2 regions of the Salinicola sp. RZ23 genome follow, and region 1 is predicted to be linked to the other one. Evidence: predicted binding sites of a transcription regulator. Region 1 holds the regulator's gene; the other holds the start of a gene.

Region 1 (4,419 bases):
GCGCAGGCCGCGCTTGTCGAAGTAGCTGGCATCCTGCTGCTGGTAGTGGATGCCGGCGGAGGGTTTAGCGTGGTTTGTCATTGTTCTACTCCCAGGATCGAGCCACCCAGTCTCGCGATCCCACTGCCGCCAGCGTCGTCGACACCCCCGGGGCGACGCCGACCTACGCTGACCGCGCCCACCTCGAGTCTGAGCACGTCGGGGAGACAAAAGCAATCCCTATCGCGACGGCCCGTCCCCTATCGTGCCCTCATCGCCACGTCCATCGCTGCGCCCACTGCCGCACCTCGCTGCCGGCGGGGTTGTGGTGTAAGGTCCAGCCAGTCGCGTCCCGCTCGCCGTTCTGGAGAATTCGATGTCAGCCGCCGGCCCCGATTCCGTCACCGTCGCCGACCCCGCGCCACGCCCCCGGGGCCTGGCTCGCCTACCCGATTTCCTGCGTCTGACCCGGCTCGACAAGCCGATCGGCACCTGGCTGCTGATGTGGCCCACGCTGTGGGCGCTGTGGCTCGCCGCCGGCGGCCTGCCGGATCGCGCCAACCTGATCATCTTCGTGCTCGGCGTCTATGTGATGCGCGCCGCCGGCTGCGTGGTCAACGACTACGCCGATCGCAAGATCGACGGCCACGTCAAGCGCACCCGCGAGCGCCCGCTGGCCACTGGTCGCATTCGCGAGCGCGAAGCCAAGATCCTGTTCGCGGTGCTGGTGGCGGCCGCTTTCGTACTGGTCTGCTTCACCAATCTGCCCACGGTCCTGCTCTCCTTCGTCGGCGTGGCGCTGGCCGCGCTCTACCCCTTCATGAAGCGCTACACCCATCTGCCCCAGGTGGTACTGGGGCTGGCGTTCTCGTGGAGCATCCCGATGGCGTTCATGGCGGTGAGCCGCAGCGTGCCGATGGAGGCGTGGCTGCTGCTGCTGGCCAATCTGGCCTGGACCGTGGCCTACGACACCCAGTACGCCATGGTCGACCGCGACGACGACATCAAGATCGGCGTGAAGTCCACCGCGCGCCTGTTCGGCCGCGCCGACAAGCTGATCATCGGTCTGCTGCAGCTGGCCACGCTGGCGCTGCTGGCCTGGATCGGGGCACGGCTGACGTTGGGCGGGTTCTTCTGGCTGGGGCTGGCGGCGATGGCGGCGACCTTCCTCTATCAGCAGTGGCTGATCCGTGAGCGCGAGCGCGGCCCCTGCTTCCAGGCCTTCCTCAACAACTTCTGGTCGGGGCTTCTGCTGTTCGCCGGCGTGGTGCTGAGCCTGTGGCCGGTGCTATGAGCCGCTGAGGGCATCGGCCGCTGACCGCCGCGCGGAGCGATGATCTCGACGCTGGCTCGTGCCGGGATGACACCGATGTCATGTATTTGTCATATTTCCACGCTGTAATCGTCACCGTTCTGTCACGGCCGGAAGGTTGTCCGCTGTACGCGCACATCCACCGGCGGCTCACTCGAGGCCTGTCATGAGCTCCAAGACCGTACTCATCGTTGACGACGAGCCCTCCATCCGCGAAATGATCGCGGTGGCACTGGAGATGGCCGACTATCGTGTGCTGGAGGCGGACAACGCCCAGAGCGCCCACGCCATGGCGCTGGATCACAAGCCGGACCTGATGCTGCTCGACTGGATGATGCCAGGCACCAGCGGGATCGAGCTGGCGCGCCGACTCAAGCGCGAGGAGGCCACCGCCGAGATGCCGATCATCCTGCTCACCGCCAAGGGCGAGGAGGACAACAAGGTGCAGGGGCTCGAGGCGGGCGCCGACGACTACATCACCAAGCCGTTCTCGCCGCGCGAGCTGGTGGCCCGGCTCAAGGCGGTGCTGCGCCGGGCCACACCGCCGGGCATCGAGGAGGCGGTCGAGGTCGAGGGGCTCAAGCTCGACCCCGCCAGCCATCGCGTCACCTCCCACGGCAGCGCGCTCGAGATCGGCCCCACCGAGTACCGCCTGCTGCAGTTCTTCATGACCCATCAGGAGCGCGCCTACACCCGCAGCCAGTTGCTCGATCAGGTCTGGGGTGGCAACGTCTACGTCGAGGAGCGCACCGTCGACGTGCATATCCGCCGGCTGCGCAAGTCGCTGGGTGAGACGCATCAGCATCTGATCCAGACGGTTCGCGGCACCGGTTACCGCTTTTCGATCAGGGAGTAAGTCGCAGCGTGCGCTACTGGATCAACGAACTGTGGCGCCTTGGCTACATGCTGTTCGGGCTCGGCGCGATGGGCACGCTGCTGGGCGAACTGTTCGACGCGCTGTTCGCCGGCCTCGGCTGGGGGCTGGCCGCGGGGCTAGGGCTCTATGTCTTCCTGCATCTGCGCCATGTGCGCCTGCTCTATGTGTGGCTGCTGCGCCATCCGCGCGAGGCGCCACCACCCGGCACCGGAGTGTGGGGCGATCTGTTCGACCGTCTCTACACCTACCAGAAGGCACAGAGCCAGATGCAGCGCCGGCTGCGCGATATCCTGCGGCGCATCCAGGACTCCTGCGAGGCGATGCGCGACAGCGTGGTGATGCTCGATCCGCGCGGCGACCTGGAGTGGTGGAACAGCGCCGCCTCCGACATGCTCGGCCTGCAGCCCGACCATGACCGCGGCCAGCCGATCACCAACCTGCTGCGCGATCCGCGCTTCGTCGACTACTTCGAGGCCCGCGACTACCGCGAGCCGCTGATGATCCCCTCGCCGATCGACGCCGCCCATACGCTGCAGTTCCATATCACCCTGTTCGGCGATGATGAACGCCTGCTGATGGTGCGCGACGTGACCCGGCTGCATCAGCTGGAGATGATGCGCCGCGACTTCGTCGCCAACGTCTCCCACGAGCTGCGCACACCGCTGACCGTGCTGGCCGGCTATCTGGAGACCTACTCCGACCATGCCGAACAGCTGCCGACGCGCTGGCAGCGAGGCTTCTCGCAGATGCAGGCGCAGACCACACGCATGCAGAACCTGGTCGAGGATCTGCTGCTGCTGTCACGGCTCGAGATCGACAGCCCCGACAACGACCGCGACCTCCTCGATGTCCGCGTCCTGCTCGAGAGCGTCGTCGACGACGCCCGCGGGCTCAGCGCGGGGCGCCAGCAGATCGCGCTGCAGGTCGACGAAACGCGCCATCTGGTCGGCAACACCAAGGAGATCCGCAGCGCGGTCTCCAATCTGGTCTTCAATGCCGTGCGCTACACCCCCGAGGGCAGCCGCATCACGCTGCGCTGGAAGCCTTGGCACGACGGCGCCGCAATCGAGGTGGAAGATGATGGCGAGGGCTTCGATCCGGTACACATCCCACGCCTGACCGAGCGCTTCTACCGCGTCGACAAGGGGCGCAGCGCCGCCACCGGCGGGACCGGCCTGGGACTGGCCATCGTCAAGCACGTGCTGCTGCGTCACGACGCTCAGCTCGAGATCGTCAGCCGGCCCGGCATGGGCGCCCGCTTCCGCTGCGCCTTCCCCGCCACGCGGCTGATCGAGGCCGACTCAGGCTCGACGCCCTCCCCCTGAGCGACGCCGTCACGGCCATGCCGGCCCACGGCGATCGCTGCTCGCATGCCGGCCAGCACTCCCACCTGCCAGCACTCCCTCCCGATCCTATCGCCAGAATGGCTGATCGCGTTTTACCGCGCCGGCGTGCCACCCTCCGGCCGGCTTCCGAGTTCCACATCGCAACAGTGCGAATCGTTATCTCAATCTTAAGTAGAAACTGCCGATAAAGGGGGCGGACTAATAATCCATTCCTCTAGATGAATCGGCAGATACCTCGGATAAGGACGGTTTTCGCGATGACGATGCGGCAAAAACTCTGGATCACGGTGGGACTGATGTGGTTCGGCATGCTGGTGCTGGTGGGCTGGATGGCCCTGGAAAAGCGCGACACCTTGATGGCCGAGCGCGTCAAGGGCCTCAAGAGCTTCGTCGCCAGCGCCCAGACGCTGGTGCAGCGCTACGCCGATCGCGCCGCCCAGGGCGAGTTCAGCATCGAGACGGCGCAGGATCTGGCGCGACGCGACCTGTCGGCGCTCGATCTCGATGGCAGCTATGTCTACGCCTTCGACGGCAAGATTCACCTGGTCTATCACCCCAAGCGGGCGATCGGCACCGACATGAGCAACTTCCGTGACGACAACGGCGTCTACTTCTATCGCGAACTGAAGGCGCTGGCCGACTCGCCCGACGACGGCACCCTGGAGTACACCTCGACCAACGCCGACGGCGACGACGTCTCGCGCATCAACTATGTGCGCCATGTCCCCGCCTGGGACTGGTATCTGGCCGCCAACGTCTATGTCAGCGACATCCAGCATGCGTTCTGGATGGGCGTGCTCAAGATGGGGCTGATCGCGGGCACGATCGGGCTCTGCATCACCCTGGTGATGGCGTGGATCATCCGCAGCGTGCTGAGCGACCTGGGCGGCGACCCGCGCCACGCG
Region 2 (4,419 bases), on a different contig from region 1:
AGATCTTAGCCAATTGCGCAGCTTGACCAGCAGCAGTTCGCCATCGGACATGTCGCGGCGCTCGGCGAGCAGAGCGCTGAGCGCTTCGGGGCGGTCGGTGATGATGTTGTCGACCCCCATGTCGATATAGCGTGACATGGCGCCGGGGTTATTCACCGTCCACACTGCCACGCCGCGGCCGCTGCCGTGCAGCGTCCGCAGCAGGCTGGGGTTGGCCTGGGTATGGCGCAGGCCGATGATGTCGGCGGGGGTCTCCGCCAGGGCCCCGGGCAGAAGGAACTGCAGGAACAGCGTGGTGCGGATGTCCGGCGCCAGCTGCTTGACCCGCGCTACCACCGACGGCGAGAGCGACGCGATCACCACGTGATCGGCCATGTCGCTGGCGCGGAGCTGGGCGATCACCTGGCGGGCCAGGGCGTCGGCGCTGCGCGGCGCCGGCTTGAGCTCGACATAGAGATCGATACGTCCGCGGGCGCGCGCCAGCAGCGCGGCAAAGGTGGGGATGCGCTCGCCGATGAAGGCATCGCCGAACCAGGCACCGACGTCGACCTGGGCAATCTCGTCGAGGGTCATCTCGCTCAAGCGGCGATCGATGCCGGTGAGTCGGCGCAGGTTGTCGTCGTGGGCGACGATCACCTGGTCATCGCCGCTCAGGCGCACGTCCAGCTCCATGTAGTCGGCACCGGCGTCGATGGCCCCCTCCAGCGCTGCCAGGGTGTTCTCCGGGGCCTGATGCGAGGCGCCGCGATGGGCGGTGATACTGACCGTGTCGTTGATCTCGAAACCCTGGAGAATCCATCCCGCCTGAAGCAGCGCGAACGCCAGGACCAGAATCTCCGCGCCCCAGGCGATCACCCCCGAGCGGCGCGGTGCGGGTTCGCTGTCGAGTACCGGCGTGCGCCCGCTGGCGCGCTGGAACAGGGTGGTGACCAGCAGGCTGTTGGCGCTGACGCCGAGGAAGGTGAGGGCGATGGTGGCCACGATATAGAGCGCCAGGTAGGCGAGCATGGCGGGGATCAGTACGCTCGCACGCTCGGGCAGGTGCCCCAGCAGCGGTCCGCCGAGGGCGTTGAACAGCAGGCTGAAGGCGATCGGGATCACTGCCACCGATAGCGCCATGGCGAGCACCAGCAGCGCCATGCGCCAGCGCCGCTGGCGGGTCAAGTGACGGCTGCGGGTGAGCGCCGCCATCGGCCCCAGCTCCTCCAGCACGAGTGCCGGCAGGGCGAGGAACCAGCGCAGATAGAGCGTACCGGCGAGCAGTGCCCAGACCAGCAGCAGCGGCAGCGCCAGAGCGAGGAACTGCCACAGCGCCACGGGCAGCACGCGAAGCAGTACATAGGGTTCGGTGTCCCCCAGCAGCCAGGCATAGAGATGGGCCACGCCGAGGGCGAACGGGGTCGCCAGCAGCAGATGCGCACCGACCTGGAGAAAGGCCAGCGCGGCCAGCGCCGGGAAGCGCCGTAGCACATGCCAGAGGGCGCCCATGGCGACCCGATAGCGCCCGCCGTGGCGGCTGGAGACCACGCGCATCATCCCCGCCTGCTGCAGGAAGATCAGCAGAAAGCTCAGGCCCAGGGCCGCCAGCAGCCATAACAGGCCCCAGGCGGAGAGCGCGATATCGACGATCTGGCCGTTGCTGAGCACCGGCTGGCCGATACGCTTCAGCAGTCCGGCCAGGGTGCCTGCGGAGAGCGGCACCCAGAGCGCAGTGGCCAGCAGGGTGAAAAAGAGATGAAAGGCGATGAGCGCGCGCCAGTGTACGGCGATCTGGCGCGTGATGTCCTTGATCAGCGGGCGAGGGGCAAGCATGTCGCGGTCGTCGACGTCCTGGTCAGTGTGGGGTCATCTTCCTTGTGACCCTGTCAGTCTTGTCTTCAAAGTGTCATCGGCGCAAGGGAATCGCTGCATAAATACCTGCACGGAATCGGCGTCCCCAGCGTATGGCTGCGTTACGCGGTACTGGGACGCCAGTCCGGTCGAAAGCTCGCCTGACCCCATGTTATGTCTCGCTTGACGCGTTGCCTTCGGCAACTTGCCCTGACGGGCCGCCCTGCGGGCGTTCTCTACGCGTTGCTGCGAGTCTGCGCTCCGGGCGCCTTGCCCTTCATCTCGTTCGGCGATTTATTCAGCGTTCCCAAGTCGCACAAGTGATTCCCCTGTCCGAAAGGAATTGTCATCCGCGGGAAACGCCAAGGCCGCCCGCAGGCGGCCTCGGTAGCGCAATGGCTCTGGGTCAGAACTGCCAGCCCACCGAAGCTGTGTAGGCGTCGACCTTGTAGTCGCTGTCGAAGTCGTAGCGCTCGTACTCGGTACGCAGCAGCAGATGCTGGTAGTGGTACTGGATACCGGCGCCGTAGACCGGATCGATGCCGTCGTTGTCGTCGAGGTTCGAGCCTGCGCCTAGATCGCCCCGGGCATCGACGTTCCACTTCGCCATACCGGCCTTGGCGAACACCTCGAAGCCGGCGGGCAGCGGATATTTGCCGATCAGGTTCAGGCCGTAGGCGCGGGTCTTGAGGTCGACCACGTTGCCGCCGCGGATGATGTTGGGTTTGCCCAGGTCGGCGTAGAACGCCTCGGTGGCAAAGTACGGGTTGTACTCGTAGCCCACGAACGCCTTGTAGACGCTGTCGTCGTCGTCCACATGGTAGCCGCCGCCGCTGGCACCGGTGAAGTGGCCGACATCGCTGTCGCTACTGGTCACCTTGCCGTAGCCACCGCCGATACCGACATACAGGCCGTCGGCGTTGGCGGCCTGGGCGGCAGGCGCCAGCAGCATCGGCGACAGCGCCAGCGGGAGTGCCAGCCAGGTATTGATCTTCATGTTTTCCATCTCCATCCCGTTGATGAACGCTGTTCTTTTATCTAAAAACTCTAATTTGCTACCCGTCCCGGCGCAAGCCCGGTGCGGCCCTGCGTCGTCCGGTTTGTCGCCGGCGCGTAGGCGCGTGACAATGGGGCGGTCATCCACCCGCGACGAGGCGCTGCCGTCATCGACTTCTTTCGCCCCCTCGACACGCTGCGATGCCTGGCCGCCGGTCGTCTGCCAGGCCGCCGTCGCCCACGGCGTGTCGTGCTGTGTGGCTGCGAGTCACGCCACTACGGCTGGTTGCGTGACCTCAGCGCGACTCACGCGGTGATCGCCATGGTCACCGAGGCGCCGTGGCAGCACGCCACCGAGGTCGAGGGCGTGCGACTCTATTACCCCAGCGAGGTGTTCTCGCTGTGCCACCGCTTCGAGGTCGACTACCTCGTCTACGCCACGCCGGCGGAGCGCAGCGCGATCGAGCGCGCCGCGCCCGCTGCCCACGTCTGGCAGGCACGTTGGTGCCACGGCATCGAAGGGCTGCTGACGCCCTGATCACACACCGGGGGTTGCGTTCTGGCGGCGGCGACTGCGCATAAAAAACGCCCCGCGCGGTGCGGGGCGTTTCGGTAGCCTCTTCATGAAGCTGCGAGCATCGGAAGAGTCGTATCAGGCTTCCTGGGCGACCGGAATGACGGTAGCGGCCGCTTTCTGGAAGTCCTCGATCTCATGGAAGTTCAGATAGCGGTAGATCTCGCCCGCCATCGCATCGAACTCACCCATGGTCGCTTTGTACTCCTCGACCGTCGGCAGGCGGCCCTCGACGGCGGCAATCGCCGCGAGCTCTGCCGATGCCAGATAGACATCGGCGCCGTCACCGAGACGGTTGGGGAAGTTACGGGTCGAGGTGGAAACCACGGTCGACTTCGGCGCCACACGTGCCTGGTTACCCATGCACAGCGAGCAACCCGGCATCTCCATGCGGGCACCGGCTTTGCCGTAGATGCCGTAGTAGCCCTCCTCGGTCAGCTGATGTTGGTCCATCTTGGTCGGCGGCGCAAGCCACAGGCGCGTCTTCAGGCTCCCCGCAGGCTGCTTCTCGAGCAGCTTGCCGGCGGCGCGGAAGTGGCCGATGTTGGTCATGCACGAGCCGATGAAGACCTCGTCGATCTTCTCGCCGGCAACCTCGGAGAGCAGACGCGCGTCGTCCGGGTCGTTGGGGGCGCAGAGCACCGGCTGGTCGAGCTCGCTCATGTCGATCTCGATCACCGCGGCGTACTCGGCGTCGGCGTCGGCGCGCATCAGGCTGGGATCTGCCAGCCATGCTTCCATGCCCTGAATACGACGCTCCAGGGTGCGGGCGTCGCCGTAGCCGGCGCTGATCATCCACTTGAGCAGGGTGATATTGGAGGTCAGGTACTCGGTCACGCTCTCCTCGGAGAGGGTGATGGTACAGCCTGCGGCGCTACGCTCGGCGGAGGCGTCGGAGAGTTCGAAGGCCTGCTCGGCGGTGAGATCCTCGAGACCTTCGATCTCCAGAATGCGCCCGGAGAAGATGTTCTTCTTGCCCGACTTGGCGACCGTCAGGTGCCCCTGCTGGATCGCGTAGT

Evidence for each region. Region 1 encodes PhoB, which activates phosphate uptake and scavenging genes when phosphate is short. Its sites were predicted from a motif close to TGTCATANNNNTGTCANA; they were not measured.
Region 2: the regulator PhoB is predicted to act here: its motif matches at 1,873-1,890, upstream of DOM67_RS15345 (glycerophosphodiester phosphodiesterase).

What each region holds. Positions count from the first base shown of each region.
Region 1 is NZ_PZJK01000001.1:254,034-258,452, reverse strand. Features, by position in the region: gene DOM67_RS01100 (amino acid permease) at 1-81, opposite strand, end outside; gene ubiA (4-hydroxybenzoate octaprenyltransferase) at 356-1,273, shown strand; gene phoB (phosphate regulon transcriptional regulator PhoB) at 1,458-2,147, shown strand; gene phoR (phosphate regulon sensor histidine kinase PhoR) at 2,156-3,493, shown strand; gene DOM67_RS01080 (methyl-accepting chemotaxis protein) at 3,772-4,419, shown strand, end outside.
Region 2 is NZ_PZJK01000015.1:116,796-121,214, forward strand. Features, by position in the region: gene DOM67_RS15345 (glycerophosphodiester phosphodiesterase) at 1-1,812, opposite strand, end outside; gene DOM67_RS15350 (outer membrane beta-barrel protein) at 2,237-2,827, opposite strand; gene DOM67_RS15355 (hypothetical protein) at 3,077-3,364, shown strand; gene acnB (bifunctional aconitate hydratase 2/2-methylisocitrate dehydratase) at 3,479-4,419, opposite strand, start outside.